3 regions of the Micromonospora mangrovicola genome follow, and region 1 is predicted to be linked to each of the others. Evidence: riboswitches for the same ligand, from Rfam matches in the RefSeq annotation. Region 1 holds a riboswitch; each other region holds the start of a gene.

Region 1 (10,223 bases):
TCATCCGGGTCATCGACTGGAGCCGGTCGACGTAGCTGCGCCGGAACGCGTTGGCCAACGGCACCACGAAGACGTCGTACCGCTCGTTGATCTCCCGCGGGTCGTACGAGCCGGCCCGGAACTCGGTCGGGGTGATCTCCGCGGTCGAGGTGGCGAGCAGCTTGTGGGCCGCGTGGCCGAAGACCAGGTTGCCGTTGTTGTCGCCGAGCCAGTTCCGTTCGAAGGTCTCCTCGGGGCTGACCACGTCGAACGGGCCCTTTCGGGCGCGCAGCAGGATCCGCTGGTGCATGCGGTGTCCACCTCTCATCCTGGGCACCGTGCGAGCGGCCGGCGGACCGCCCTCGTGTCGTGCTGGAACGCAAGAAGAACGCAAGAAACAGGGATCGTAGTGCATCAACCGGCCGTGGCGGATCCCCCACGCGGGCGACGTTTTCCGGGATGATGGACACCCCGGTAGGGTCGCCGAAATGACCGCCGCCCCGATCCCGGCACGCCCCGCCCGCCTGCCCTCGCTGACCGGGCTGCGCTGGATCGCCGCCCTGCTGGTCTTCGGCTTCCACGTCGGCACCATGCGGATCGTCGCCGAGCCCGACTACAAGGCGGTGGTGGACAAGCTGTTCTCCCTCGGCCTCTCGGGCGTGGAGTTCTTCTTCATCCTCAGCGGGTTCGTGCTGGTCTGGTCGTACCGGGACGGCGAGCCGCGGCGGACCTTCCTGCGCCGCCGGCTGGCCAAGATCTACCCGAACCACCTGGTGACGTTCGTGGCCGCGCTCGCCGTCGCGTCCTGGTTCGCCGACCCGGTCGCGCCGTGGGCCGCCGTCGGCAACCTCCTCCTGGTACAGGCCTGGATCCCCCTCGACGGCTACTTCTACAGCGTCAACAACGTGAGCTGGTCGCTCTCCTGCGAACTGGCCTTCTATCTGTGCCTGCCGTTCGTGCTGCCCCACCTGCGCCGGGCCCGGACCGGCCTGCTGTGGGCCGCGGTGGTCGCCGCACCCCTGCTCGTGCTGGCTCTCTGGCCCGGCCAGCTGCTGGTGCCGGAGGAGAGCCGGTGGTGGTTCACCCAGATCTTCCCGGTGGCCCGGTCGCTGGAGTTCTGGATGGGCGTGGCCGCGGCCGAGCTGATGCGCCGGGGCCGCTGGCGGGGGCCGGGCCTGACCCTGGCCAGCCTGCTCTTCGTCGCCACCTGGGTGGTCGCCGCCCAGTGGATCCGCGCCGAGTTCTGGGCGGCCCTGCTCGCGGTGGCGTACCTCCTGGTCATCACCGCCGCGGCGGACGCGGACGTGCGGGGCCGGCGGACGCCGTGGCGGTCCCGCACGATGGTCTGGCTCGGTGAGGTCTCGTTCGCCTTCTACCTGGTGCACGTCCTGGTGATGACGACCGTGCTGCGGCTCACCGGCGACTGGGGGAAGGGACTGGACGGCTGGTGGGGACCGCTCTCCGCGATCGGTTTCCTGCTGGTCAACCTGCTGCTCGCCGCCGCCCTGCACCGCTGGGTGGAGCTGCCGATGACGCGCCGGCTGGGACCGCCCCGCCGAGCCGGCGCGCGGGCCACCCCCGCGCCGTCCGTCCCGGCGCCCGCCGGGCCGGTCGAAGCCCGCGCCACCCTGCCGCGATCCGTCGAGTACGCCGGGCCACGCGACCCGGCCTGAGCGGCGCGACCGCCCCTCCGCCCGCCGCCGACGTCGCCGGCCCTTCCGAGGCCGAGGTGCGTCGCTCCGCGCCGGCCGTTGACCGGTCCCGATCACCGGCCCGGCCCGGCCGCCCGCTCGACCGCGCCCTTGGAGAGCCCGCCGTTCGTGCCGACCGGGCAACTCATCATGATCGGCGATGGCCGGCGTGACGAAACGGGCTGGACGAGGAAATCGTCCATGCTGGTCGGTGCCCGTGCGCGGGGCCGCCGCGACACGCCCGGCGACGGTGCGGACCGGCGGTGACGGCGGTAGGTTGGGACCGTGCTCCCGATCGCGCTCACCTGTCCCGTGTGGTGGGTGGCGCGCTGGACGGCCCGCATGCTGGCCAGCCTGGCCGTGGTCGTCGCCTGCTCGCTCGGCGCCACCACGCTGCCGGTGGGTACGGCCGCGAGCGCACCCGCGGCGGCCCGCCTCGCCGGCCCGGTCGAGGGGTCGTCCCGGGTGGGCAAATCCGTCGCCGCGTCCGACTCCGCCCACGCCCGGCTGCTGATCCGCTGGTCCGACCGGGCCGACGCCGCCGGCCGGGCCCGGTCCGGTGCCCTCGGCCTCCCGGCGGGGACGGCGACCTCGCCCGCGGGCTCCGGCACCCGCGCCGGCTCCGCGGCGCGCTCCGCCCCGCGGTCGGGGGCGTGGGATCGGGACGCGGCGGGCGCCCTCCCGGGCGTCGTGCCGGCCGCGGCGCCACCGCGGCCGACCGGGGTGGTCCCGGTCGGCCGGCAGCGCCCGCCGGCCGGGGCGCCCCCGGCAACCGCCGGCTCCCGGGCCCCGCCCGCGCGCTGACCTCCTGCGGCGGCCGCTCCGCCCGCACCGCACCACAGAACCTCACCCCCGCACCCGCCCGACGGCGGCCCGGCGGCGCCCCCGACGGTGGCGCCCCGCGCCCGGGCTTTGCGGACTCCTCCGTCACGACGACGCTCCCCGTGAGGTGTCGACCATGGAAAAGACCGTTCTCTACCACTTCCTCACCGCTGTTCCCGAGGCCGCCGCCATCTGGTCCGCCCTGCTTCTGCTCGCCCTCGGCCTCCTCGCCGCGCTGGTCGCCCGTCCGGAGCGGGACAGCCCGCCCGACGCGACCCCCGATCCGGCCGCCGAGGAGGCCGCCCGCCTCGCCGACCTCGGCCGGTACGCCGACGAGGTCGCGGTGGCCGCCGCCGGGGCCGCGCAGAACGCTCGCCGCCGGCGGGAGCAGTGGCTCGCCGCCCAGGGCGAGGCCGACCGGGCCTGGCGGGCGTACGACGAGGCAGAGGCGGCCGCCCGTCGCCTCGCCGGCGTCGCCGCGCTGCCCGAGCCACACACGCCCCGTACCCCGGCCGAGTACGCGGCCCGGGAGCGGTGGCTGCACCACGCCGCGATGGCGGCGCACTGGCGGGGTGACCTGACCGCCCGGCAGCTCGCCGACGTGTTGGCCCACCGCAACGGCTGGGATCCCCGCCGGCACCCGGCCGAGCAGGAGATCGTCCTGGCCCGGGCGGTACGTGAGCACCGCCGGCGCGGCTGGCGGGTCGCCGCCGAGCGGGAGCGGCAGGCGTGGCGGGACGCCGAACTGGCCGCCGACGCGGCCCGCGCCCTGGCCGTCGAGGCGTACGCGGCCGCGACGGCGGTACGCCCGGGACACGCCGCGCCGCGCCCGGCCGAGCCGGCCGGCCGGCGCCCGGCGCCGGCCGGTGCCGCCGTAGCGAGCGCGCAATGGCGTCCGGCCCGGGTCGGCTGAATCGTTACCCGAATTCGGTGAGCCCCGTCACGGTGCGCCGGAAACGGTCATCCGGATCAGGTCGGGTGATTGAACCCCGCGATTGCGGGCCGGTCGCCCACCCGATGCCCGATTGTCGCCCTAGGGTTCCGACTCAACTGCGTGTCCCATTGAGTGACGTCAGTGACCGGCTGTTCCGGTCAGAGTAATGAAGTTCAAGGTTTACGCAGGTGGGGGCGCTTGGCATGAGGCGTACCCACCGGTAGTGTCGGCGCGTCCGGTGCGGTTTTCGATCGCAAGTGGCGACGCCGTGCCGACCCGCTCAATCGTGATCTCACGAACCGGGGACCCAGTGCAACACCGGGGTGAATCCGCGAGCCTACGGGCCGCGGTAGGGCGTACTTCCCGCCCGAATCCGTCAGCTAACCCGGTAGGCGGTGAAGGAAGGAGTTCCATCCTCGTGCCGACCTCCCCCCGATCCTCCCCCCGCCTCCACGGCGCACCGGCGCCGGCGCTCGCCTGACGCGTCCGGCACCCCTCAGCCCGGCACACCCGGGCGCTCCCTTTCCCGCGGCCACCCGCCCCTCGCGAACGCGCGTGAGCTCCTCCGCGCGTCGGGCCGGCGTGCGCCGCTCCGGCCCCCGTGGAGGAACACGTGAAGCACCACCTCAAGCGTCAGCTGCGGCGCCTCGCGACCGAGCGCCCGTACCAGATCATCGCCGGCTCGGCCGCCGCGCTCGTGCTGGCCGGCGGCACCGGCGCCGCACTGACCACCACCGACGACTCGCCGGTCCGTCAGCAGCACACCGCCTCCGTCGCCGAGCTGGCCCCCCGGCTCGGTGACGCCGCCGCCGAGGCCAAGCTCGCCGCCCCGGCGTCGCCGTCCGCCTCGCCGAGCGCGTCGCCGTCGGCGAAGGCCAGCACCGCCAAGGCGGACCCGGACGTCACGAAGAAGGCGAAGCCGAAGCCGAAGCCCCCGTCGACCAAGATCCTCCGCTACACCTACCAGGCGCAGACCGCCTACTGGAACTGCGGCCCGGCCGCGGTGCGCAACGCGCTCAGCGCGAGCGGCGTCGAGACCACCCAGGACGCGATGGTCGCCCCGCTGAACGCCGGCGAGAACGGCACCAACTCGGCCGAGGACACCACCCGCGGGCTCAACCAGATGGTCAAGGGGAGCCCCTGGCGGACCCACATGATCCCCGGCCCCGCCACCCCGGCGCAGATGGACCAGCTCCAGGCCGACGTGGTCAAGGCCGTCACCGACGGCCGGGGCGTGGTCGCCAACATCGTCGGCTCCGCGACCGACGCCGACGGCGGCTGGCACTCCTTCCCGGGCGGCCACTACATCGCGGTGGTCGGCTACAAGAACGACGGCCGCACGGTCCGGATCGCCGACTCGGCCGACCCGTCGCTGCCGGCGTACTGGATCAGCACCATCGACCTGGCGAACTGGATGGCCACCCGCGGCTACTCCGCCTGATCGCACCCTTCCCCGCCCGGGCCCCGGCTTGCTGAGCCGGGGCCCGGCGTCGTCCGTCGGGCCTTCCGCCCGCCGTCCGCTCTCGCGCGTCCTGTCCGTCCGGTGGCACACTGCGGCCTATGGGCGACGCGACCGCTACCCGCCATCTGCTGCTGTTGCACGGCATGGGCGCCACCGGCGAGGTGTGGCTGCCCTGGGCGCCGCTGCTCGAGCGCCGCTGGGCGGGCCGCTGGCTCGCCCCCGACCTGGCCGGGCACGGCTGGTCGCCGCTGCTGCCCGGGTACTCCTTCGAGGCCCTCGCGCGTCAGGTGGTGGAGGGGCTCGGCCCGGTCGCCGAGCGGCTCGGCCCCCGGGACCGCCTGGTGATGCTGGGCCACTCGCTCGGCGGTGTGGTGGCCCTGGCCCTGGCCGCGCGGGCGCGGCGCCTGCCGGTGGACGCGGTGGTGGGGCTCGGCATCAAGGCGGTGTGGTCCCCGACCGAGCTGGCGAAGGCCGGCGAGCTGGCCGCCCGCCCGGTGACCTGGTTCGCCAGCCGGGACGAGGCCGCCCGCCGTTACCTGCGGGTCTCCGGACTGGCCGGACTGTTCGCCCCGGACCACCCCGTGGTGGACGCCGGCCTGCGCCGGGAGGACGGCCGCTGGCGGCTGGCCATGGACCCGGCCGCCTTCGCGGTGGGGGAGCCGCGGCTGCCCGCCCTGCTCGCCGCGACCGACGTGCCGGTGCTGCTGGCCCGGGGTGAGCAGGACCCGATGGTGTCCGACGCGCAGCTCAAGGAGCTGGGCGTGCCGGTTGCCACACTGCCCGGGCTCGGCCACAACGCACACGTCGAGGACCCCGAGGCGGTGCTCGCCCTGCTCGACCCGTACCTGTGACCGCCGGTCAGGCGGTGGGGGACAGCGGCGAGCCGTCCGGGGCGACCGGATCGGCGGCCCGGGGCGCAGGCGGATTCCAGCGCGGTTCGAGTTCCCGGCGGGCGGCGTCGAGGAACGCCTCCGCGTACGAGTCGTCGGGGAAGTCGCCGAGGTAACGGGCCCGGGTGGCCCAACGGTCCGCCGCCTTCGGGTCGGTGTCGAGCAGCTCGGTCAGCACCTGGTCCACGTTGGACATGTCCCGGCGCAGCAGGTAGCCGGAGGCGGCGAGCGGGAAGCGCGCCACGAAATCCGCGCCCTCGGCCCCCATGTCGGTCACCGCGTACGGCTTGCCCGAGTACAGCCAGTCGGAGATGACCCCGGAGACGTCCGAGATCAGCGCGTCGGACCGGTTCACGCACTCGGCGAGGGTCAGCTCGCGGCCGGCCGCCGCGCCCCACAGGTGGGCCCGGCCGGTCCTCGCCAGGTCGGCGGCGAGCAGCTCGGTGAGCCGGGCGAGCTGCCGCGCCGAGGTGGGGTTCTGCGCGGTGTACGGGTGGGCCCGCAGGATCACCGTGGCACCCCGGTCGAGCAGCCGGCGGAGCATCGTCTCGGCCACCGGCAGTGAGCAGTAGTTGGCGTCGGCGTGGTGCCCCGTCCAGGTCGGGGTGTAGAGGACCGTCGGGGCGGCCAGGCCGCGCGCCGGTTCCCGGCGCACCTCGATCGCCTCGACCTGGGGCCGGCCGACCACGACGAACTTCTCGGCGGGGATCTCCACGCCGGCCCGGGCGTACCGCTCGATCGCCGCCGGACCGGCCACGAAGATCCGGTCGAAGATGCCGGAGACCGGGTTGGCGCTGGGCGCCTTGTCGCTGTCGCCGTGGTGCAGCTGCACGTGGGTGAGCTGGGAGAAGCGGATGCAGTGGCTGTTCTTCGCCCCGTGGTTGACGTAGAACGCCACCCGCAGGCTCGACACCAGCGCCTCGTCCATCGCCTTGAGCGTCGGGCAGAAGACCACCGGCGCGCGGGTCGCCGCCGCGATGGTGGACAGGTGGTCGGGCTCCCGCACCAGCACCATGAACGGCCGGCCGATCCGCTCCAGGTACGGCAGCCACATGGTGACCTGGTACTCCGACCCGGGCGGGGCGGAGAAGTAGAGCAGGAACTCGGGCTGGTGCCGGCGCAGCGCCCGGCCCACCGGGCCGCCCCCGGCCGGCGGCCGGAACCGGCGCCGCGCCAGGTCCAGCCCGATCGCACCGCAGCCGCCCGCGACCAGCAGGACGGCGACCAGCGCCACCCAGGTCGGCAGGTCGAGGGCGGCGGCCGCCGCCACCACGGCGAGCAACCCGAGCAGCGCGTCGTCGAGCCGGGCGGCGAGCCGCGGGGACCAGGAGCGGACCGGGAGGTTGGCCGCCCGGATCTCCAGCGCCCCGGCGTCGCGCAGCGGCCTCGCCAGCAGCACCAGGCCGAGCAGGACGGGCGCGGCGAGTGCCAGCGCCGGGTCGAAGGTGTGGTCGACCCGGCGGGCGTACCCGACCAGGATGCCGGCGGCCACCAGGACCGCCTCGGCGACGGCGTCGGCACCCGGCCGGACACGGCGCTCGACCGCGGCGGCGGCCAGGGCGGCGACGGCGATCGCCAGGCCCCAGCCGGTCGCCCCGGTCAGCGCCACGACGAGGAACGCCAGTACCGCCAGCCCGGCGGTCAGCACCCGGGCGAGCAGCTTACGGACCAGGTCACCACGCATGTCGCCGGTCGCCTCCGTTGCGCCGTCAGCCGGCGTCGACGCCGCTGGGGAGTTCGTCGTCCGCGCCGCCGATCGGCTGGGCCGGCACCGCCACCACCGGCTCGCCCGGCGCCCGGCGTACGTCGATCACCTGGCCGGTGAGCTCGGAGATCAGCACGTCCAGCGAGGCCTGGGCGACGGCCTCGGCCGACAGCAGGGTGTGCTCCGGCTCCTCGCCGAACGCCTTGGTGCGCATCGGGGTGGCGGTGCGCTCGGGGTTGATGCAGTTGACCCGCACGCCGAACTCGGCCCACTCGTCGGCGAGGGCCTGGGTCAGGTTGACCAGGGCGGCCTTGGTGGCCGAGTAGAGCGCGTACTGGGCCCGGCCCCGGGTGTAGGAGCTGGAGGTGTAGAGCAGCAGCTGCCCCTTGGTCTGCTGGAGGTACGGCAGGGACTGCCGGGCGGCGATGACCGGGCCGACGAAGTTGACCTGGAGGACCCGGTCCATGGTGTCCTGGTCCATCTCGGCCAGCTCGCCCTTCTCCAGGATGCCGGCGGTGACCACCACGTAGTCGATCCGGCCGGTCGCCTCGAAGGCCGTCTTGAGCGCGGCCTCGACGTCCTGGGCCCGCTCGACGTGGGTGCCGGTGCTGGACCGGCTGAACGGAAAGACCTGCGCGCCGTAGCGGCGGGCCAGTTCGGCCAGGTCGTGGCCGATGCCGTAGCTGCCGCCGAAGATGACCACGGTGCGGCCGGTCAGCTCCTCGCTGTAGCTGCGGTGGTCGCTCAGCCGCGGTGCCTGGGCGGCGGCGAGCTGGAAGAGCTTGTCCGCCAGGTGCACGTCGACCGGGTGGGTGACTTTGATGTTCTCGTCCGAGCCGTCGATCACCTTGATCGGCGTGCCGGGCAGGTAGCGCAGCACCACGCCGCAGTCGTCGGTGGCGGCGAAGTTCGGGTCGCCCTCGGCGTGGCGGTACGCCTCGCGGATGGTGCCGGAGCGGAACGCCTGCGGGGTCTGACCGCGCCGCAGGGTCGACCGCACCGGGATGTCGACGATGCAGTCCTCCTGGTCGACCTGGATGATCGTGTCGGCCGAGGGGATCGCCACGTCGACCGCCGAGTAGGTCCAGAGCGCGTTGACGCACTCGCGGACGATCCGGGCGCTGACCAGCGGGCGGACCGCGTCGTGGAAGAGGATGTTGACGTCGCCCTCGCCGACCGCGTCCAGCGCGATGCGGGTCGTGGCGTTGCGGGTGTCGCCACCCTCGATCACCTTGCTGACCTTGCGGAAGCCGGCCTTGTCGACGATCTGCTGGGCGTCGGCCACGTGGCCGACGGCCATCAGCACGATGATCTCGTCGATCTCGGGGGCGGCCTCGAAGACGGCCAGGGTGTGTTCGATGATCGGCTTACCGGCGATCTTCAGCAGCTGCTTGGGGATGCCCAGCCCAAGCCGGGTCCCGGTGCCACCGGCCAGCACCACCGCCACCGTCCGCGAGGGCCGCCACGGTGTCGCCGCCGGCGCTGCGGCGTCCGGGCTGGTGGTGTGGTCCTGCGTCATTGCCGATCCTCACTCTCAACGATTCCCAACGATGGGTTACAGCCGCCGGGCGACCGGATGAACCCTAACGTGTCCGTTCGGGTGACTCACACCGGTGACGGGACATGTCGATCTCCGCTGGTCACCGTGGGGACCCCCCGACGTTACCTGCCGTTCGAGAAGTCCTCGTACGCCCGGATGACCTCGTCGGTGGGGCCGTCCATGCGCAGGTCGCCCGATTCCAGCCAGATCGTCCGTTCGCAGGTGTCCCGGATCGAGGAGAGCTGGTGGCTGACCAGGAACACCGTGCCGGCGCTCTCCCGCAGCTCCCGGACCCGCTGCTCGCTGCGCTTGCGGAAGCCCTTGTCGCCGGTGGCGAGCGCCTCGTCGATGAGCAGCACGTCGTGCTTCTTGGCGGCGGCGATGGAGAAACGCAGCCGGGCGGCCATGCCGGAGGAGTAGGTGCGCATCGGCAGCGAGGCGAAGTCGCCGCGCTGGTTGATGCCGGAGAAGTCGATGATCTCCGGGGTGAGCCGGGCGACCTCCTCGGGCGGCATCCCCATGGCCAGACAGCCCAGGGTGACGTTCCGCTCACCGGAGAGGTCGTTGAGCAGCGCGGCGTTGACGCCGAGCAGGGACGGCTGGCCCTGGGTGTAGATCGCGCCGCGGTCGACCGGGAGCAGCCCGGCGATCGCCCGCAGCAGGGTGGACTTGCCGGAGCCGTTGCTGCCGATCAGGCCGATCGCCTCGCCCCGGTACGCGGTGAAGCTGACCCCCTTGACCGCGTGTACCTCCCGCACGTTGGGGGCGGAGGTGCGCTTGACCAGGCGGCGCAGCGCGGCGACCGGGGTGGTGCCGCCGCTGGCGCCCTTGTGCACCCGGTAGACGATGTGTGCCTCGTCCACCACCACCGTGGGGATCCGCGCCTGCAGGGCGGGCAGCGTCAGGGTGGCCTCGTCGGACCCGTTGAAGTGCTCAACCACGGCCGTACTCCTGTTCGCCTCGCCAGAAGTAGATGAACCCGCCGATGCCGGCCACCACGGCCCAGCCGGCCGCGACCAGCCAGAGCTGGGTCAGCGACTGGTTGAGCATCGGCGCCTGCTCGAGCAGGGCGTACCGGGCCAGCTCGATGTAGACCAGCATGGGGTTGAACTCGATCAGGGTGCTGGCCCACTCCGGCAGCCGGCTGAACAGGCGCACGCTGTAGAGCACGCCGGAGCCGTACATCCACGTGCGCATGAT
Region 2 (10,223 bases), on a different contig from region 1:
GTTGGTCACCAGGATCCGTGGCATCATCGCTCGGCCGCCCGCTCGGCCAGCTCGTCCGGGGTGGTCCGCTCCTGCGGCCGGGAGCCCGCCGGCACCAGCCGGACCCGCTCCACCAGCCCCGTGATCGAGTCCAGCCGTCCGGTGCCCAGCCCGTGTCGGGTGACGTTGAGTGCCCCGGCCGCCGCGCCGGTGCGGATCGCGGTGCGCACGTCGCCGCCCCGGGCCACCACCGCGGCCACCCCGGCGGTCATCGAGTCACCCGCGCCGCGCGGGTCGGCCGCCTCCAGCCTCGGCATCTCCACCTCGAAGACCTCCCCGTCGACCAGGGCCAGCGCCGGCCGCTCGGCCCGGCTCACCACCACGGTCTCCGCGCCGGTGGCGTGCAGGTCGTACATGGCCCGGGTGAGCTCCTCCTCGTCGTCGCCCCCGACCCGGCCGTCGGCGATCAGCTCCTCGTGGCTGATCTTGAGGAAGAAGACGCCGCTGGCCAGCACGGCGGCGAGGTGCTCGCCGCGCAGGTCCACCACCACCCGGCTGCCGTTGGCGCCCAGATCGGCGGCGAAGCGCCGGTAGAGGTCGGCCGGGACCAGGTCGGGATGGCTGGGCCCGCTGAGCACGCTGACCGGGGCCCGCAGCCCCTCGCCGAGCGTGAGGTTGTAGAGCTCGTCCAACTCGTGCCGGCTCAGCGGGTGGCCGGTCACGTCGACGATCTCCCGCCGGCTGCCGGCCCGGCGGTCGTGCACGTAACCGCCGCTGCCGCCGGAGTCGCGCACCACCACCCTCAGTTGCACCCCCTCGCTGATCAGCAGCGGTTCGAGCACCTGGCCGATCTCACCGCCGAGGCTGGTGCAGAGCGTCACCGGCACGCCCAGGGAGAGGATCATCCGGGCCTGCCACACCCCCTGCCCGCCGGGGTGAAGGTGCAGTTCGGGGTGGTCGGCCGGCTGGTCGACGGTGACCGTGAGCCGCGGTGTCGGCGCGAACACCATCACGTGCGCGCTCATCCGGCGTACCCGTCCATGCCCGGCCTCCTTGTCGCGCCGTCCCGGCGCGCCGGATTCCCCGCCCGCCCCCGTGTCATGCCGGCACGGTGGGGACCTTCGACCGTTGCCAGGCCGGCCCGGGTACGGGACGATCGTGCGGACCGTCGACGGCGAGGGGGAAGGCTTGCTCAGCAGCGACAGCTTCAGCTACACCGTGCAGGCCCGCTGCCCGCGGGCGGAGGCGTCCGCTCTGCTCAGCGACCTGACCCGGCAGGACGAGCTGCATCCGCTGATCGTCCGGGTCCGTGAACTGCCGCCCCGGCCCGGCGCCCTGGCCAGTTACGCGATCACCGACCGGCTGGAGTTGGGTCCGCTGCACTTTCCGGTCACCTACCAGGCCGACGTGCTGATCGCGAACGACGACGAGGTGGTAACCGTGGCCCGGCAGCAGCCGGCCACCACCGTGCGCAACCACACCCGGCTGCGGGACGAGCCCGACGGTGTGGTGCGGATCGACGTCGAGATCACCCTTTCCGCCCCGGCGCCCCTGTTCGGGTACGCCTTCCGGCAGGCCCGCGCGGCCCACCTCGGCCTGGCCAGCCGGCTCGGCGCGACCCTGGAGCAGGGGCGCGCCGGCTGACTCAGGCCCGCCGCCCGGCCGGCACCGCCTGCCGGGCCGCCGGCGCGGTCGCCCGCCGCAGCCGCCCCCACGGCTTGTAGGTGGACAGCACGGTGGCGACGAGCAGCAGGGTGGTCGAGACGGCCGGCGCGACGACCAGATCGGCCCGCAGGTGCGGGGATGCGTCCGCGCCCAGCGCGCCGAGTTCCCGGACTCGTGGGGTGAGCGCCAGCAGCACCAGGCCCAACATCACCGTGGTGATCGCGAACTTCACCAGCACCCAGCGCCAGCGCAGCAGGCCCCACGGGGTGAGCAGCGCGCTGATTACCCCGATCAGCCAGACCGCCACGCTCAGCGGGGCGAACAGCCAGGTGACCAGCAGCCCGGCGGTCGGGTAGACCACCTCGGGGTCGGCCCCGCGCAGCCCGGCGACGCCCAGGGTGAGCAGCACCAGGTCCGCGCCGAGCCAGCCCAGCGAGGTGACCAGGTGCACGGTGAGCAGGGCCTTGCGCCCGGCGGGGGAGAGTCGGCTCATGCTGCCGATCCTGCGCCGCCGGACGGGTGGCGTCGTGGGGCCGGAGACGACATCCGGTGTACGCCGCCGGACGTACGGTGGCCCGCCGCACGGCGGGCCACGGTACGTCAGTAGACCGACAGGTGGACGTGGTTGGTGTGGTCGCTGGACGGGTCACCGTTGCCGCCGCTGTACGCCTTCCACCCGCTGCTCGGCAGCCAGATCTGCTTGTACCAGATCACGTAGAGCACGGCGAGCGCGTCGGAGTTCCGGATGAAGTACGCCGCCAGGTTGTTGCCGTACGTCTTGTCGCCGCCGGTGGCCACCCCGCCGAAGCCGTCCTTCTGGGCGGCGAAGTCGCAGGCCCGGCCCTTCGGGTGCTCGCCGGATCCGCTGGGCCGGTAGCAGGAGACGTACCGGGTGAACCCGGCGGCCTTGGCCTGCTGGAGGGCGTGCAGCGTGCGTGGGGTGATGCAGCCGTCGGCGGGCGTCGGGTCGTTGACGCTGCACGACTCCGGCGGCCAGGAGCCGTCGGCGTTGCGCGGCGCGGGAGTGGCGGTCGCGGTGGACGTGCCGCGGGTGCCGCTGCTGTCCGTGGTGGCGGCCTTCTTGTTGGCCACCTCCAGCGCGTGCTCGGCCTGCTGCTTGCGCTTGGCCATCACCGCGACCTGCTTGCGCTGTTCCTGGATCTCACCGTTCAGCGCGGTCTGGGTGCGGGTGGCCCGGTCCCGGGTGTCGATCAGATCGCGCAACGCCCGGTCCTCGTGCGCGGCGACCTGCCCCAGCGCGGCGGCCCGGTCGAGGAAGCCCTCCGGGCTGCCGCTGCCGAGCAGCGCCGAGGCGGTGCCGAGCCGTCCGCTCCGGTACGCCACCGCGGCGATCTCGCCGACCTTGTCGTCGCGGGTGCCCAGCTCGGCGTCGATGGTGACGAGTTGGGCGGCGAGCTCCTTCTGCCGCGCCACCGAGCGGTTCAACGCGGTCCGCGCCTCCAGCCAGCCCTTGCTGGCCGCGTCGAGCTGGGCGCGCAGGGCGGGGGTGCCGCCCTCGTCGTCGCCGGGCGCGGCGGCGAGCAGGCCGGTCGGGGAAGCCGCCGAGGCGGGGGAGACCGGCACGGTCGCGACGCCGAGGGTGAGCGTCGCGACGAGCAGGGCCGCCAACCGGGCGGCCGTCCGTCGTACAGGTGCCACTGATGGCATTCACGTTTCCTTCCGTCAACCGCCGACCGGGTTAGCTGACGGGTTCGGGACGGAAGATCCCTACCGCTGGCGCGGATGCACCCCAGGTACGTGGTTCCCCGGCTCGCCGTGCTGCGGCGATTAGGCGACGGCCGCCCCTGGCGCCGGCGGGCGCCGCCCGGCGGAGGCCGCGACCGAGCCTACCGGCGGGCCCTCGACCGGGCCCGGGTGGCGGGGCGGTCAGTCAGGGTTAAAACCGGCATAGCCACACAATAGCCACTTGGATTTAAGATTGTCCTAATTACCACTCGACCGGCCTGCAGGCCCCGGGGGACGCTCCGGGTTCGGTCTGCAACGTGGCGTGATCGATGCCGAAGTCCTCGTGCAGCGCGGCCCGGGCCGCCGCGAGGACCTCGCCGACCTCCGCGCCGGGCGTCATGGTCAGGTGCGCCGAGGCCACCTCCATGCCGGAGGTGAGCGTCCAGACGTGCAGGTCGTGCACCTCGGCGACGCCGGGCACCGCGGCCAGCCGGTCGTGCACCGCGGTCACCTGGAGGTGCTCCGGGGCGGCCTGCACCAGGATGCGCACCGCGGCCCGGCCGAGCCGCCAGGTGCGCGGCAGGATGAACAGCCCGATCGCGACCGCGACCACCGGGTCGGCCCACCACCAGTCGGTGAGCGCGATGACCAGGGCGGCGCCGATCACCCCGAGCGAGCCGAGCAGGTCGCCGAGTACCTCCAGATACGCCCCGCGCAGGTTGATGCTCTCCTGGGCGCCGCTGCGCAGCAGCGCGAACGCGGCGACGTTGGCGAGCAGGCCGAGCACCGCCACGACGAGCATCGGGCCGGCGAGGACCTCCGGTGGCTCGCCGAACCGGCGGACCGCCTCGACCAGCACGTAGACCGCGACCGCGCCGAGCAGCACCGCGTTGGCCAGGGCGGCCAGCACCTCCAGCCGGTAGAGCCCGAAGGTGCGCTGCGGGTCGGTGTCGGCGCGGCGGGTGGCGGTGATCGCGGCCAGGGCCATCCCGATCCCCAGCACGTCGGTGAACATGTGCCCGGCGTCGGAGAGCAGGGCCAGCGAGCCGGTGATGAACGCGGTCGCCGCCTCGACCAGCATCAGGGCGGTGAGCAGTCCGAACGCGGCCCAGAGTCGACCCCGGTGGCGGTGCGCGGCGTTGGCCGCCATCCCGCTGTGGTCATGACCCGCGCCCACGTCCACACCCTCTCGTCCCGCGCCCCGGCCGGGCTCAATCTATGCTCACATCGCTATGTGTGCAAATGAACGCCGGATGTCCCCGGCCCACCCGCACGGGGGACACTCAGCGCACCGGATCGAGGGTGACGAGGCGCTGGGTGGCGCGGGACAGCGCCACGTAGAGGGTCCGCACCCCGGAGCCCGGGTCGGCCCGGATCTCGCTCGGAGCGACCAGCACCACGCCGTCGTACTCCATCCCCTTGGCCTGGAGGCTGGTCACCACCTGGAGCCGGCCGCCACCGAGGTCACCCAGCCAGCCGGCCACCTCGTCGCGGCGCGGCACCGGACTGATCACGCCGACCGTGCCCTCGACCGCGTCCAGCAGAGTGCGGGCCGCCTCCACCGTGGCGTCGGGCAGCCCGGCGGCCGGCACGGTCCGCTCGATCGGAGCCACCCCGGTGGAGCGCACCGCGGTCGGCAGCGCCAGGTCCGGGTAGAGCCGGCGGATCTCCGCCGCCGCCACCGCGAAGATCTCCGCCGAGTTCCGGTAGTTGGTGGTCAGCTCGTACCGGTACCGGCGACGACGTCCCAACGCCTGGTCGCGGGCCCGGGTCAGCTCCTGCGGGTCGCCGGTCCAGGCCGTCTGCGCCGGGTCGCCGACCACCGTCCAGGAGGCCAACCGACCCCGCCGGCCGATCATCCGCCACTGCATCGGCGAGACGTCCTGGGATTCGTCGACCACCACGTGGGCGTAGTCGCGGTAATCCTCCGGCCGCTCCCGGGCCGCCGCCCGGGCCGCCCGCTGCCGGTCGGCGTACGTGCTCAGCTCACGGACACCCCCGGCGAGCTGGAACGGGTCGCGCCGGGGCTTCGGCCGCCGGACCGGCTTGCCCAGCAGCGCGTCCAGCTCGTCCAGGAGCGCCACGTCAGCGATGGTCAGTCCCTCGGTGTCCAGGCTCCGGTACGCCCCGGCGAGCAGCCGGATCTCCGCCCCGGACAACACGCCGCCGGCGTACCGGCGCAGTCGCTCCGGACGGGCCAGCCAGCCGAGCACGTGCCGGGGGTGCAGCCGGGGCCACCACGCCTTCAGGAACTCCCGGAACTCCGGCCGCTCGATGATCTCGTCCTCGAACGCGGGCTGCTCCGGCAGCCGGCCCACCCGCAGGGTGCGGGCCTGCGCGTACAGGGCGGCGAGCACGGCGTCGAAGCCGACCCGGCGCACCTCGTTGCGCCGCGCCCCGCGGGGCAGCGCCCGGTCCCGGATCGCGTCCAGCTCGGCCCGCTCCAGCCGGAGCAGCTCGCCCCGGTAGAGCAGGCGCAGTTCGGTGGGGGCGCCCGGCACCGCGTCCCGGACCGCGCGCTCCAGCACCCGGCGCATCCGCAGCGAGCCCTTCACCGCCGCCACCTCGGGCGGGTCGGTACGCGTCGCCGACATCCCGGGGAACAGCGAGCCGAGCGAGTGCAGGGTGGCGGTCTCCTCGCCGAGCGAGGGGAGCACCGAGGCAATGTACTCGACGAACACCCCGGACGGGCCGACCACCAGGATGCCGCCGCCGGCGTACCGGGCCCGGTCCGAGTAGAGCAGGTACGCCGCGCGGTGCAGGGCCACCGCCGTCTTGCCGGTGCCCGGGCCGCCGGAGACGATCGTGACGCCGTTGCCGGGGGAACGGATCGCCTCGTCCTGTTCCCGCTGGATGGTGGCGACGATGTCCCGCATGCCCCGCCCGGTGGCCCGGGACAGGGTGGCCAGCAGCGCGCCGTCGCCGACCACCGCCAGGTCCGGCGGCGCGGACTCCGGGTCGAGCAGGTCGTCCTCGATCCGGGTGACCTTCTCCGCCGACGACTGGATGGTGCGGCGGCGTACCACGCCCATCGGCTCGGCCGGGGTGGCCTGGTAGAAGGCGGCGGCGGCCGGCGCCCGCCAGTCCACCACCAGCGTCTCGGCCTGCTCGCCGCGCACCCCGAGCCGGCCCACGTGCAGGACCTGTCCGGTACGCAGGTCGAGCCGGCCGAAGACCAGCCCCTCGTGCTCGGCGTCCAGCACGTGCCGACGCTGCGCCGCGTGGAAGACCATCGCGTCCCGCTCCACCAGCGCGCCGAAGTTGCCGACCCGGGCCAGCCGGTAGCCCTCCCGCTCGGCCTCGGCAGCCGCGCGACGGAGCTCCGCGAGCCGGGCGTACACCCGGTCGAGATGCCGTTGTTCGACGGCGATCTCCCGTTCCAGGGTGGTCTGGTCGCTCAACGCGGGGGCTCCTGATGGTCACGTGGCGGGTACGGGCGGCTGAATGAGGGTACGGGCCCGGCGTTCCGGCCCGTGTCGGGGCCATGCCGGTGCCCGGTCTCCGCCCGCGCCGGTTGCCCGTTATCCGGCCGTTCCCACCCCGGCTCCGGCCGCTCCCGCCGCCGGCCGGTCATCCACGTCGTCGGGCCGCCGGGCGACCGTCCGCCGGCAGGTCGCCGGTGCCCGCACCGCGCGGGCCGGGGCCGCCGGCCGGGCCAGCGCCCGGTCGAGCACCGCGGCGAGGGCCGCATTCACCTCGTCCGGGCGCTCCATCATCAGCATGTGCCCGGCCCCGGGGCAGACGGTCAGCTCGGTGCTGGACAGCGTCGCGGCGATCGACTCGGCGCAGGGCGGCGGGGTGAGCCGGTCCCGGTCGCCGACCAGCGCGGCGGCCGGCAACTCGCCGAGCGCGGCCAGGGTGTCCAGCCGGTGCTGGGCGCCGATCGAGGCGCGGAACCCGCCGATCGAGCGGAGCGAGGCGTGCGCCACCGCCGAGGTGACCAGGCGGATGTCGAACGGGTCGCAGCGGTCGCCGAACAGCATCCAGCGGATGCTGGGCCGCAACGCGCGCAGCAGGGCGCGCGGGGGCCGCCAGGAGCCGCATCGGGCCAGCACCCCGGCGCCCGTGGTCTCGGCGAGCCGGATCAGCCGGGCGATCCGCGGCGAGAGCCCGTAGACGGTGTGGGTGTGCCCCTCGGCGGTGGTGGAGACGAAGACCAGCCCGGCGGTGCGGGCGGCGAAGTGCCCGGGGTGGCGGTGCGCGTACTCCATCACCGTCATCCCGCCCATCGAGTGCCCGACCAGCACGATCCGCCCGCGCGGGGCGATCTCGTCCAGCACCGCGGCGAGGTCGTCGCCGAGCTGGCTCAGGGTCGCCGTCCGCAGCGGCATGCAGCTCGACCGGCCGTGACCGCGGGCGTCGTAGGTCACCACCCGGATCCGGTCGCCGAACCGGGCCCGCAGCGCGGCGAGCTGGCGGTGCCAGCTGCGCCCGTCCAGCGTCCAGCCGTGCAGCAGGATCGCGGTGATCTCGGCGTCCACCGGTCCGGTGGCCTCGGCGTGCAGGCGTACGCCGTCGGAAAGCCGTACCTCCAGGTGTTCCGGCATCGTGAACCTCCCCGGGCCGGCCGGCGTCGCTCACCGGCGTAACCCGGCGGTAACAACCGGCTACCCGTCATGACAACACGCCAACCGTGGTGGTGAGAAGATTCCGAACCCGACTGCGCGCGTTCGGATCGGTGACCACCCTTGAGGCATGCCGCCGCCGAGCCGCACCCCGGCCACCCGGACCCCGCGTGGCGCCCTGGCCGAGCTGCTGGCCGGCAACCGCCGCTTCGTCAGCGGCCAGCCGGTGCACGGCCACGACGTCACCGCCGCCGCGGCGGTCGCCTCCGGTGACCAGCAGCCCTACGCCGTCGTGCTGGGCTGCATCGACTCGCGGGTGCCGCTGGAGGCGATCTTCGACCAGACTTTCGGCTCGATCTGCGTGATCCGCACCGGCGCGCACGTCCTGGACCGCGCGGTGCTCGGCTCCATCGAGTTCGTGGTCGGCGAGCTCGGGGTGCCGCTGGTGATGGTGCTCGGGCACGAGCGCTGCGGGGCGGTCGGCTCGGCGGTGGAGGCGCTGCGCACCGGACGGCGACCGGCTGGCTCGCTGGCGTACCTGGTGGCGCGGATCGCCCCGGCGGTCGCCGAGGTCGGCGCGGACGACCCGCAGGTCCACCCGCTCGCGGTCCGCCGGCACGTGCGGCGGACGGTGACCATGCTGAGCGCGGACGACCTGCTCGCCGGGCCGGTCGCGGCCGGGCGGGTGGCGGTGGTCGGTGCCCTCTACGACCTGGCCACCGGCGAGGTCGCCCTGCTCCCCGAGGAGTAACGGCCGCCCGCCGCCCGCCGCCCGCCGCCCGTCGCCCGGCTGCGGGCGGGCGGCGATCAGGGGTCTTCCGGCTGCGGGATGCCCCGGATCGCCGTGAACCGAGTCGATCAACCCGGCGGAACCAGGAAAGACAGAACCGCCCGCCGGGTGACCCCGGCGGGCGGTTCTGGGTGTCGCTGGTGAGGGGCTCAGCCCTCGAAGACGCCGGCCTCGACGAGACGCTTCTCGGTCTTGTCCCAGCCGTGGTCCGGGTGGGCGGCGGCCAGGCCGTTGATCTCGGCGCGGATCTTGGCGGCGTGGCCGGCGGCGGCCAGCGTCCGGATCTCCTCGACGAAGGCCTCGGAGTCGGTGCGCAGGTGCTCGGTCTTGCCGTTGGTCAGGTTGCGCACGTAGGCGTGCTTGCCGCCGTTCAGCGGGATCAGGTACTTGAACTCGCCCAGCACGCTGAGGGCGCCACCCTGGCCAGCCTGGCCGGCCCGGACTGACGCGCGCGCGGTCTTAGAGGTGTTGCTCGCCACGGAGGTACTCCTTGAGACGTACGGGAGGACTGAAACGTCCGGGGGCTGTTGCGGGTGACGCCCAGATGAGCCTCGGCCCGCGAAGATGTACGGCGGCGCAGAACCGCCCAGAGAACTGTACACGACCTCGACGCCTGGCTGGTCATCGCGCCGTCACGGGGGTCAACGGGGTCAGCCGCCCGGGTATTTCCCGGCCACCGGCGGCGGCGAATTTTCCGATTCGCTGGCGTACCATCCGTCACAACAGTCATCATGTGTTCCACGGACACCACTCGGGTGCACGAGGTCGTAGGGGAAGACGCACCTCGCTCACCGGGAGGTCACCGTGCCAACGCGTGGCGTCGTTTACGTCCACTCGACCCCACTCGCCGTGTGCTCGCACGTCGAGTGGGCGATCGCGCGCGTCCTCGCCGCGCCGGTCAACCTGGAGTGGACGGCCCAGCCCGTCGACCCCGCCGCCCGGCGCGCGGAGTGCGGGTGGACCGGCAGCCCGGGGACGGGCGCCGAACTGGCTGCTGCCCTGCGGCAGTGGCCCATGATCCGTTTCGAGGTGACCGAGGAACCGAGCCCGGGCGTCGACGGCGAGCGGTTCATGTACGTCCCCGGCCGGGGCCTGTTCCGGGCGACCGTCGGGGCGGCCGGCGACATCCAGCTCGGCGAGGACCGGCTGCGCGCCATCATGGCGTCGGCCCGGGCCCCGGAGGCCCTGGCGCACGCGCTGGACAAGGCGCTCGGCACCGCCTGGGACGCCGAACTGGAGCCGTACCGGTACGCCGGGGACGGCGCGCCGGTGACTCTGCTCACCAGAGTGGGCTGACCACGGGGCAAGTTGCCCCGGTGCGCGGAGCCTGGTGGGATGGGCCCTGTGTCGACCACCCCTCGACGTACCTTGCTCGTGTTCGCCGCGCTGATCGTGCTGCTCGGCTCCGGCTGTGCGAAACAGCCGGGCGGGCCGGCGGCCGGCGGCTCGCCGAGCGCGTCCACCGCACCCCCGAGCCCGACCCCGACCGCCGGTGACCCGAAGGCCCGGGCCGAGGCCCTGGCCCGCGCCCTCTCCGA
Region 3 (10,223 bases), on a different contig from region 1:
TTGGCGACCTTGACGACGGCCTTCTTCCGGTTAGCAGATCCCTTCTGTTTGCGGGACAGGTTCTGCTGCAGGCGACGCAGCTTGCGGGCGGCGCGGCGCAGGAACTTCGGCGCGGTGACCTTGGTGCCATCGGACAGGACCGCGAAGTGGGTCAGACCCAGGTCGATGCCCACCTCCGCAACGGCCGCCGGCAACGGCTCGTCCGCGGTGGCCACGACGAAGGAGGCGAAGTACCGGCCGGCCGCGTCCCGGATCACCGTCACGGAGCTGGGTTTGGCGGGAAGCTGACGCGACCAGCGGACCTGCACGTCGCCGATCTTCGGCAGCCGCAGCCGCCCGTTGTCGAGCACCTTGAACCGGGCGTTGGCAGTGAACCGGATGGCCTGTCGGTTGTCTTTGCGAGACCGGAACCGCGGCGGCCCTACCGCGCGCCCCTTGCGCTTGCCCGACAGGGATGCGAAGAAGTTGCGGTACGCCGCATTCAGGTCCGCGAGGGCCTGCTGCAACACCACCGCCGACACCTCACCCAGCCAAGCCCTCTCCGGGGTGCGCTTGGCCTCAGTGATCAGCCGCTTGGACAGCTCCCCGTCCGACAGGTACGGCAACCCCTGCTCGCGGGCTTCCCGCCGTGTGCGCAGTCCGTCGTTGTACACCACCCGCGCGCACCCGAACGCCCGCGCCAGCGCTTGCTGTTGTGTGGACGTCGGGTTGACACGGTAGTTGTACCGAAGCTGCACGCCGGACAACCTAGCGATGACCTGTGACGGATTCGGCTGACGTCCGCACCGGCCGGCACTGCCTTTTCGCCCTGCACGCTCACTTGGTCTTCGTGACCAAGTTCCGGCATAAGGGGTTCGACGACCGGCACCTGACCCGCCTGCAGGAGATCATGCGGCGGTCATGCCGACGACGTTACCCGGCCTGACTGAGAAAGCCCGAATCCAGGTGCGTCACACCTGGCCGGCGTAGAAGCCGTACCGGGCGAGGGGCTCGACGATCACCCGCTCCTCCCAGGACAGGTGCGACAGCAGGGTGTCGGTGAGCAGGTCCACCGCCTCTTGGAGCTCGGTGAACTCGCCCGGCTGCCGGATCAGGTTCACCAGCGCCCGGTCCACGCCCTCGACCACCTCGTGGATCACCACGTGCTCCTCGGCCAGCCGGTCGAGCACCGGCCCCAGCCCCGCGTCTGCGCGGCGCAGGTGCGGGAAGATCGAGTTGTCCTCCAGCCCGTGGTGCTGGGTCACGACGGCGCAGTACGCGGCGCAGTACGCCCCCAGGGTCCAGTTGTTCTGCCGCATGGTCATCTCATGCAGGCCGGCTCGGGCCGCCCCGGCGGAGACCGCCCCACGCCGTACCTGTTCGAGCAGGTCACGTACCTGGCCCAGCTCCTGGCGCAGGTGGTCGTGCACGTCCACCAGGTGCTGCCCGGCGGCCTGCCCGTGCGCGGTGTAGACCTGCCCGGCCGGCGGTGGCGGGGGTGCGGGCCGGGTCGACTCGTCCCAGAGCCGGCGCGCGCTCAGCCGTACCCCGGGATCGGGGGTGGGGGTGACCGCGAGGCCCGTCGACCCGCCGGCCTCGACCGCCGTGCGCTCCTCCTGGACGGCGCGGGCCCGGCTGCCCGGCGCGGTGCGTTCGGCGGCGACCAGCTCGCGGACCGCGGGCGCGACCTCCTGACCGAAGAGCTGGATGGCCCGGGGCTCGTCGCTGCCGAGGACGAAGGTGGAGATGCCGTGGTCCAGGGCGAGCCCGGCCAGCTCCTCCACCCACTGCTCGGGCGGGCCCTCAAGGAAGCCGGTGGCGGAGCGGGTGAAGGTGCCGTTGACGTTGAGCAGCCGCCGTACCGTTCCCGGGTCCCGGCCGGCGGCCTCGGCGCCCTCGTCGACCAGCGCGTTGAGCGCCGGCAGGTCCGCCGGCCCCTTCGGCAGGTACGCCAGCGACGGCAGCCAGCCGTCCGCCGCCCGCCCGACCAGCCGCAGCATCCGCGGCTTGTACGCGCCGACCCAGACTTCCACCGGGTGCGCCGGCGCGGGTCCGCGCTTGGCCCCGACCACCCGGTAGTGCTCGCCCGCCACCCGGACCATGCCGCGCCGGTCGGTGTCCCACACCTCGCGGATCACCCGGATCGCCTCGTCGAGGGCGTCCACCGCCTGCCCGGGGCTGAGTCGCCGCCCGCCGGCCGCCTCGATCGCCTCCCAGAACGCGCCGGCGCCGAGACCCAGCTCGACCCGGCCGCCGGTGAGCAGGTCGAGGCTGGCCACGCTGCGGGCGAGCACCACCGGCTGGCGCAGCGGCAGGTTCAGCACGTTGCCGGCCAGCCGGATCCGACTGGTCGCCGCGGCCACGAACGACATCAGCGTCCAGGTGTCCAGGAACCCCGGCTGGTACGGGTGGTCCTGGAAGGTGACCAGGTCGAGGCCGGCCTGCTCGCAGAGTTTTGCCAGCGCCACCACCTGCTCGGGCCGCCCGGCGGCGGGGGTGAGGAAGCCGCCGAAGTGCAGCTCGTTCCCGTGGTTGCTCATGTCCGTTCCGCCACCTCGTCCGATCTTGCGCGAACTCCGTCACGGTAGTCCGCGGCGGCGTCCGCCCGCTCGGTGGTTCCGGAACCGACGGGAATCGTTCACAGTCGATGCGCGCGGGCGTAGGGTCCGGGCAACGGCCTCAGTGTTCCTCCCGAAGGAGCGACCCGTGACCCGTCACCGCCACCGTCCCCTCGCCCTGGCCCTGCTCCTCGTCGCGGTCACCGCCCTGGCCGCGCCCGTGCCGGCCAGCGCCGCCGGCCTGCCGTACCAGGACCCGTCGCTGCCCGTGGCCACCCGCGTCGCCGACCTGCTCTCCCGGATGACCCTGGACGAGAAGATCGGCCAGATGACCCAGGCCGAGCGCGGCTCGGTCACCGCCGCCGACCTGACCACCTACCGGCTCGGCTCGATCCTCTCCGGCGGCGGCTCCGCGCCCTCGCCGAACACCGCCTCCTCCTGGGCCGACATGTACGACGGCTTCCAGCAGGCCGCCCTCGCCACCCCGCTCGGCATCCCGATGATCTACGGGGTGGACGCCGTGCACGGCCACAACAACGTGTACGGCGCGACGATCTTCCCGCACAACATCGGGCTCGGCGCCACCCGCGATCCGGCCCTGGTACAGCAGATCGGCCAGGCCGTCGCCGAGGAGATCACCGGCACCGGCATCGACTGGGACTTCGCCCCCTGCCTGTGCGTGGCCCGCAACGACCGCTGGGGCCGCACCTACGAGTCGTTCGGTGAGACCCCGGACCTGCCGTCGAGCCTGTCCACCCTGGTCACCGGCCTGCAGGGCAGCAGCCTCGGCGGCCCCACCTCGGTGCTCGCCACCGCCAAGCACTACGTCGGCGACGGCGGCACCACCGGCGGCGACGACCAGGGGAACACCCAGCTCAGCGAGGCTGACCTGCGGGCCATCCACCTGCCACCGTTCCAGGCCGCGGTGCAGCGCGGCGTCGGTGCGGTGATGATCTCCTACAGCAGCTGGAACGGCCTGAAGCTGCACGGCCACCAGTACCTGATCACCACCGTGCTCAAGGGAGAGCTCGGCTTCTCCGGCTTCGTCGTCTCCGACTGGAACGGCATCGACCAGATCGACGGCAGCTCCGGCTTCACCGCCGCCGAGGTCAGCACCGCGATCAACGCCGGCATCGACATGGTGATGGTCCCCACCGCCTGGAAGAACTTCATCAGCACCCTGCGCGCCGAGGTGCAGAACGGGCACGTGCCGCTGAGCCGGATCGACGACGCCAACCGGCGTATCCTCACCAAGAAGTTCGAACTGGGACTCTTCGAGCGCCCGTACACCGATCGGAGCTGGACCGCGACGGTCGGCAACGCCGCCCACCGCGCTCTCGCCCGGCAGGCCGTCCGCCAGTCCCAGGTGCTGCTGAAGAACAACGCCGGCGTCCTGCCGCTGGCCCGGGACAACAACAAGATCTTCGTGGCCGGCAAGAACGCCGACAACATCGGCAACCAGAGCGGTGGCTGGACCATCTCCTGGCAGGGCTCGTCCGGCAACATCACCCCCGGCACCACCATCCTGGAGGGCATCCGCGCCGCAGTCGGGCCGACCACCACGGTCACCTACAACCAGCGCGGCATCGGCATCAACGACACGTACCGGGCCGCGATCGCGGTGGTCGGCGAGACGCCGTACGCCGAGGGGCAGGGCGATCGCACCGGGAGCATGAGCCTGGACCGCGAGGATCTGCGCACCATCTCGACCCTGCGCAAGGCCGGCGTGCCGGTGATCGTGGTCCTGGTCTCCGGCCGCCCGCTGGACATCGCGGCCGAACTGCCCGGGTGGGACGCCCTGCTCGCCGCCTGGCTGCCCGGCACCGAGGGCGACGGCGTGGCCGACGTCCTCTTCGGCGGGTACGCGCCCACCGGCAAACTGCCGATGACCTGGATGGACTCGGTCAGCCAGCAGCCCATCAACGCCGGCGACGGCCAGGTCCCGCTGTTCCCGCAGGGCTACGGCCTGACGTACTGACCCGCATGCGGCGGGGAGGCGCCACCGGGCACCTCCCCGCCCCGGCTCAGCAGCGGGACCGGGGCTGCGGCCAGCGGACGCCCAGCTGCTCGGCGTACTCCCGGCTCCCGCCGGCGATCTCCGCGTCGTGCTTCGGGTCGGTGTCGCGCAACCGCTCGACGAACGACGTCGCCTGGTCCGCCGGGTGCCCGGCGGGTCGGAGGGTGAGCCGGAACTGCAGGAACGGCAGGTCCTGCCGGATCCGCCGGTTCGGGTGCAGGAACGACAGCTCCACCCGGTCCCGCTCGGACGCCCGGGCGTGTGCCCGGGAGAGCCGGCAGTCGCAGCGGCCGAGCAGGTCCGGTTCGGCCGCCAGCCGCTCGCGCAGCAGCCGGGCGAGGGTACGCGCCGGCCACTCCCAGCCGTGGTCGTGCTCCACCCGGTCCAGCTCCGCCGCGTACGCACCGGCGTCGAACCGGAAGGCCGGCAGCGGGTCGTCCCGCCCGGGGCTGCGCCAGCGGTGCCAGCGGACGCGGTCCCCGTCCCGGTCGACGGTCACCCGCAGCGCGCCGCAGCATCCCTCGGTGCACCCCGCCTCGGCGAGCATCACCTCGTGCGGCTCCGTCCCGGCGCGCAGCCGGCCGAGCAGCTCTTCGGGAGCCCCGGGCTGCCCGCGCGTGAATGCCCTGGCGGTCACCGGCCCCCCGTCGACGAGGGGACGCAGCTGCACGTCGGCCGGGAGGGCCGGATCGGGCACCACCACCCGCAGCCGCAGCCGGTTCACGGGGCCGTCCGGGTCGAGCCCACGCCGCGCGACGGCGGTGAGCGTGCCGATCAGCGTTGCCCGGCGGCCCGGCGGCTGGTCCAGCGTGGCGAGGTGACCGCTGCGCAGCTCCTCGGCCAGCCGGGCCGCGTACGCGGCGTTGTTCAGGGTGGCCGGGCCGGCGGCCAGGTGCCGGGCGAGGTCCGCGACCGCGTCGGCCGCACCCGTCCAGTCGGCGACCTGAGCCGGTTCGTAGCGGGGGCTGGCCATGGTGAGCAGCACCCGGGCGGCGTGCCGAACCACGTCGACGTCCAGCCGGTCCGCGCGCAGCACGGTGCCCAGGTCGGTGACGCCGGCGGCCCGCCGGTCGGTGGCGGACCAGCCACAGTCCGGCAGTGCGACGGTCCTCGGCCGGGCCGGGGAGGTCGTCCGTGGACGGGCCCCGGATCCGCCGCCGTGCCGGTTGGCTCAGCAACCGCGCGTGCAGCTCGGCGACCGGCCGGGGTGGTGGTTGGGCGAAGAACCAGGTCAGCGTGTCGTGCAGCAGTTGGCGAGCCGCGGCGGCCGGGAGGGGGTCGGCGGCGCGGTCCGCGCGGTACGCGGCCTCGTCGGGGAACGGCCGGCCGCCGTGCGGCAGCGGGCCCTCCGGGTGCCGGGCGAGCAGTCGCCGGGCGTGGTCGAAGAGGGAGGGTGGGCCGTCGTCGGGCGCCCTGCGCCCGTCGTGGACGGTCACCGGAGGACGGTGGACTCGATTCCGTCGGTCATGGTGAGCGAGCCTGCCGCGGTGTCGGCGGCGTCGCAACGGCATTTCCGGCCGCCTTGTACGGCACCCACTGTGGTCTCGCAACTCGAGCGGTGAACCGTTCGCCCGGCCGGGTGAAGAACTTCACAAGAAGTGGGCGTTCGTCCGAATCGGTTCCTAACGTCGTATCCGTTCGCGATCGCGGACACCACGGGCCGGTAACGCCTAATCCCGCCGCCGGCCCGGTGGGACCTGGACCTCAGGCGGGAGCGGGGGACCCACACGTTCCTCGGTGCTCGACACCTCGGGGTGAAGCCGCCGTCCGGCGGCCGGGCTCCTCGGCCCGAACCCGACAGCTCACCTCGTCGGCGTGGAGGAGTTTCACCATGGCAACTGAACACGTCGCTCGTCACCGACGGACCACGCAGCGTCGCACCGCCGTCGGGACGCTCGTCGTCGGCGCCGCCACCGGCGCCGCCGCGATCCTCGGGCCGGCCGCGCCGGCCAGCGCCTCGAGCGTGAACTGGGATGCGATCGCCCAGTGCGAGTCCAGCGGCAACTGGCACATCAACACCGGCAACGGATACTACGGCGGCCTCCAGTTCTCCCAGAGCACCTGGAAGGGCTACGGCGGGCAGAAGTACGCCGCCCGCGCCGACCTGGCCAGCCGCAGCGAGCAGATCGCCATCGCCGAGAAGGTCCTCGACGGGCAGGGCATCGGCGCCTGGCCGGTGTGCGGCAAGAAGGGCGGCTCGACGAAGCACTACTCGTCGGGGTCGAAGAAGTCGCCCAAGAAGGTCACCAAGGACCGGTCGCCGCGGGGCGACAAGTCGGTCACCCACAGTCGCCGCTCCACGACGAGCACCGGCGGGGCCGGCAGCTACGTGGTCAAGCCCGGCGACACCCTGTCCGAGATCGCCGAGGCGCACCACGTCGCCGGTGGCTGGCACGCGCTGTACGAGCGCAACAAGCGCGTGGTCGGCGACAACCCGGGCCTGATCTTCCCGGGGCAGAAGCTCGACCTGCGCTGACGCGTCACGGGATCCGACCTCCCCGGCGGATCCGCGCAACGCCCGGCCGGGCAACCGGCCGGGCGTTGCGCGTCTCGTCCGGTGACCCCGCGCGCCGCCGCCGGCCAGCCCACTGCTCATCCGGTACGTCGGGGAGTGCCGCCGGGGACACGCCGCCCCAGGTGTGTCCGGGCTGCTGGCGTACCGGCGGACGGTCCGACGCGGTGCGCGCACCGTCACCGTCGGACGCGGTTGCTATCGTCACGGTGCTCCGGACAGACGTGAAGAAAGCGCGGCTATGACCAACGACCCCTTCTCCGCGGCCGCGAGCCTCGACGAGCTGCTCACCCAGACCCAGCAGGCGCTGTCGTCGATGCGGGCCCGCGCCGCCGAGGACGCCGACGGTGACCCCGGGCGGCTGCTGCGGGCCGAGGGCTCGGCGGCCGACGGTCGGGTGCGCGCCGTGGCGGTCCAGGGTGGGCGCATCGAGTCCGTCACCGTCGACCCGGCGCTGGCCGAGGCGGGTTGGGACCGCCTCTGCGGGCAGGTCGTCGAGGCGGTGAACGCCGCCCTCGCCGAGCTCGATGCGCAGGTCAGCGCCTCGGCCCGGGCCGACGTCGACGCGCTCGCCGCGCGCCTCGGTGGGCTGCAGGAGCAGTCGATGCGGCAGATGGAGATGTTCAGCCAGGCGATGGAGGGCGTGGTCGCCCGGCTCAACCGCGCCGAGGAGGGCGCCGCCCGGGCCGACCGTACCGCCTGACGGTCACGTCCCCGGCAACTCTCCTCGACCCGGCTGCTGACGCGACGAAGCGGCCGGTCGTCGGGAGGACGACGACCGACCGCTCCGTTTCTGATCAGCTCAGGGTGACCGCCGTGTCGTCGACGACGAAGGAGGTCTGCAGGGAGCTGTCCTCCACGCCGCTGAACGAGATGGAGACGGTGGTTCCGGCCTTCGACGAGATGTCGAAGGACTTCTGGTAGTAGCCGGACGCCTTGTTGAGGTTGGAGTAGGTGGCCAAGGTGGTGCTGCCGGCCTTGACGGTCAGCTTGTCGTAGGCCGTGCTGCTCGTCGTCTCAGCCGAGTCGATGTGCAGCCAGAAGGTGAGGGTCGCCCGGCAGCCGGACGGGATCGTCACCGACTGGGACAGGGTGTCGGTGTGGGTGGTGCCGTAGCCGTCCAGCCACGCCTTCCAGGAGCCGCTGTGCGCGGCCTGGCCGGAGGAACTGGTGATGACGCCGGAGGTGGCGGACCAGCTCACGTTGCCCGACTCGAAGCCGGGGTTGGCCAGCTTCTGGCCGGAGCAGGAGCCGGTGGGCGGCGGGGTGGTGGTGCCGGAGCAGGTCGGGTCACCCGACTGCGCCGGTACGCTGACCGCGTCCCAGGCGGCCTTGACGGTGTTGAACTCGGTGCAGCCGGTGCTGCCGTAGAGGTTCTTCGCCGCCTGCAGCGTCCAGGTGCGGTACTTCAGGTACGACGACGAGCTGGTCTTCAGCAGCATCGCGTTGTACATGATCTTGATGGCCTTCTGGATGCCCAGGCCGGTCACGCTGCTGCCGTTGCAGGTCGGGCTGGTCGGCTGGCCGTTGGTCGGGCTGCTGCCCATGGCCAGCAGGTAGAACCAGTGGTTGCCCGGGCCAGCAGCGGCGTGCACCTCGGTGCTCGGGATGCTGCTGGAGTAGCAGTTCGGGTCACCCAGCGCCGACGGGTTGTACATGTTGCGGATCGGGCCGCTGCCCACCAGGTTGACCTTCTCGCCGACCAGGAAGTCGGGAGCGTCGTAGGTGGACGGCTCGTTGGCGTACCACTCGGTGGCCGCGCCGAAGGTGTCGGCGACGAACTCCTGGGTGCCGCTGCCGGAGATGCCACCCGGGGTGTGGTCGTCGATGCCGTGGCCGATCTCGTGCGCGACCACGTCCAGCGAGCCGATCCACCCGCCGGCGGTGTTCTTGCCGATCTGGACCTGGGTGCCGTCGTAGTAGGCGTTCTGGTCGTTCAGGCCGACCCGGATCGGCCAGTAGCCGCCGTTGCCGTCGGCGCCGTTGCGGCCGAGCCACGCCGAGAGCATCTTGCCCTCGGTCTGCGCGCCGAAGAACGCGTCGACGCAGCCGGTCTCCTTGTTGCTGGCGGTGCCGTTGCCCCAGACGTCGTCCGAGCCGCTGAACGTGGTGTTGTTGGCCGCGTCCTGGCAGACCAGGGTGGTGTGGCTCGGGTCCTTCATTGAGTACGTGCTGCCCGACAGCGTGGTGGTCAGGGTGACGGGGCCGTTCCAGGCGCCGGTGCCCGTGCCGCGCATGACGTGTTCCTGCGTGCGGAGCACCTTGCCGGTGCTGGCGTCGACGTCGACGGTGAGCCGGCTCGGTCCGTCGGCGCTGGTGCCGCGCACCGTGGTCTCCCAGGCCAGCGCCGGGTGGGCGCCGAGGGTGTAGACGACCAGGGCGCTGCCCTCGACGGCGGTGACCGTCGTGAGCTGGGCGCGGGCGGTCTTCTCCGCGGCGGTCGAGGTCAGCTTCGGCGTGGTGGCGAGACTGCCGATGGCCTGCTGCTGCGCCACGGAGGCGTACTTGAGGTTGCCGGCGGCGTCGGTCGCCAGCACGAAGTCACCGCCGGTGACCGGCAGGCCCTTGTAGGTGCGGTCGTAGGCGACGTACTGGGTGCCCTCGGAGGAGAACACCTGCTTCTGCACGAACGCCTCGTCGGCGCTCGCGTGCAGGTACGAGGGGCGGGAGGCGACCAGTGCGCTGGCCGACTTCGCGGCGAGCGCACGGGCCTGGGCGGCGTCGGGGGCGGGACTGGGCGGGGCGGCCTGCACGGCCGCGGCGGTGCCCGCGGCGATCAGGCCGGCCGCGGCCGCACCTGAGAGCGCGGCAAGGCGGGGTGAGAGCTTCAAGGGGGTGTGCTCCTGTTCCTAGGCGCGCCGCACGGAGCCCGGTGGGGGCGCGTGGCGCGGTACAGCCATGAGGCGGGCGACGGCCGCTCTCCGGGGCCTGCCGGCGTGGGCCCTGGTTCGACAGATCGACCGCCTGAATCGCCGGGGGTCGGCGACTCGTTGGAGCACAATCACACGGCCCCGGGGTCGGAGCAATGGGTGACCTGGGCAACCGTCGCCTGTTGATCGCGGCGCGGAAAGGCGGAATTCACGAAGCCATGATCTTCGATAGCCCCTGATCAGGGCGAATGAGTTCCGGGATGGGCGAGAGCGCGCCCGATTGGCGG

Evidence for each region. Region 1 has a riboswitch for cyclic di-AMP ahead of ACL02O_RS10370 (C39 family peptidase). Riboswitches for the same ligand answer to the same signal wherever they lie in the genome.
Region 2: another riboswitch for cyclic di-AMP. It lies ahead of ACL02O_RS02055 (coiled-coil domain-containing protein); the one in region 1 lies ahead of ACL02O_RS10370 (C39 family peptidase).
Region 3: another riboswitch for cyclic di-AMP. It lies ahead of ACL02O_RS31455 (transglycosylase family protein); the one in region 1 lies ahead of ACL02O_RS10370 (C39 family peptidase).

What each region holds. Positions count from the first base shown of each region.
Region 1 covers NZ_JBJZOG010000018.1:41,434-51,656, reverse strand. Annotated here, with positions in the region: gene ACL02O_RS10390 (polysaccharide pyruvyl transferase family protein) at 1-289, opposite strand, end outside; gene ACL02O_RS10385 (acyltransferase family protein) at 468-1,652, shown strand; gene ACL02O_RS10380 (hypothetical protein) at 1,956-2,474, shown strand; gene ACL02O_RS10375 (hypothetical protein) at 2,629-3,405, shown strand; cyclic di-AMP (ydaO/yuaA leader) riboswitch at 3,694-3,836, shown strand; gene ACL02O_RS10370 (C39 family peptidase) at 4,028-4,867, shown strand; gene ACL02O_RS10365 (alpha/beta fold hydrolase) at 4,987-5,739, shown strand; gene ACL02O_RS10360 (CDP-glycerol glycerophosphotransferase family protein) at 5,747-7,462, opposite strand; gene ACL02O_RS10355 (D-ribitol-5-phosphate cytidylyltransferase) at 7,488-9,002, opposite strand; gene ACL02O_RS10350 (ABC transporter ATP-binding protein) at 9,146-9,964, opposite strand; gene ACL02O_RS10345 (ABC transporter permease) at 9,957-10,223, opposite strand, start outside.
Region 2 covers NZ_JBJZOG010000003.1:70,810-81,032, forward strand. Annotated here, with positions in the region: gene surE (5'/3'-nucleotidase SurE) at 1-27, opposite strand, end outside; gene ACL02O_RS02040 (1-phosphofructokinase family hexose kinase) at 24-1,004, opposite strand; gene ACL02O_RS02045 (SRPBCC family protein) at 1,138-1,623, shown strand; gene ACL02O_RS02050 (hypothetical protein) at 1,625-2,137, opposite strand; gene ACL02O_RS02055 (coiled-coil domain-containing protein) at 2,245-3,312, opposite strand; cyclic di-AMP (ydaO/yuaA leader) riboswitch at 3,318-3,449, opposite strand; gene ACL02O_RS02060 (cation diffusion facilitator family transporter) at 3,593-4,507, opposite strand; gene ACL02O_RS02065 (HelD family protein) at 4,614-6,731, opposite strand; gene ACL02O_RS02070 (alpha/beta fold hydrolase) at 6,852-7,877, opposite strand; gene ACL02O_RS02075 (carbonic anhydrase) at 8,026-8,646, shown strand; gene ACL02O_RS02080 (hypothetical protein) at 8,835-9,164, opposite strand; gene ACL02O_RS02085 (DUF3145 domain-containing protein) at 9,490-9,981, shown strand; gene ACL02O_RS02090 (glycoside hydrolase family 3 protein) at 10,021-10,223, shown strand, end outside.
Region 3 covers NZ_JBJZOG010000143.1:1,134-11,356, forward strand. Annotated here, with positions in the region: gene ACL02O_RS31430 (RNA-guided endonuclease InsQ/TnpB family protein) at 1-737, opposite strand, end outside; gene ACL02O_RS31435 (transposase) at 761-925, shown strand; gene ACL02O_RS31440 (LLM class flavin-dependent oxidoreductase) at 951-2,519, opposite strand; gene ACL02O_RS31445 (glycoside hydrolase family 3 protein) at 2,686-4,515, shown strand; gene ACL02O_RS31450 (hypothetical protein) at 4,562-5,590, opposite strand; cyclic di-AMP (ydaO/yuaA leader) riboswitch at 6,212-6,383, shown strand; gene ACL02O_RS31455 (transglycosylase family protein) at 6,386-7,030, shown strand; gene ACL02O_RS31460 (YbaB/EbfC family nucleoid-associated protein) at 7,308-7,769, shown strand; gene ACL02O_RS31465 (M4 family metallopeptidase) at 7,864-9,897, opposite strand.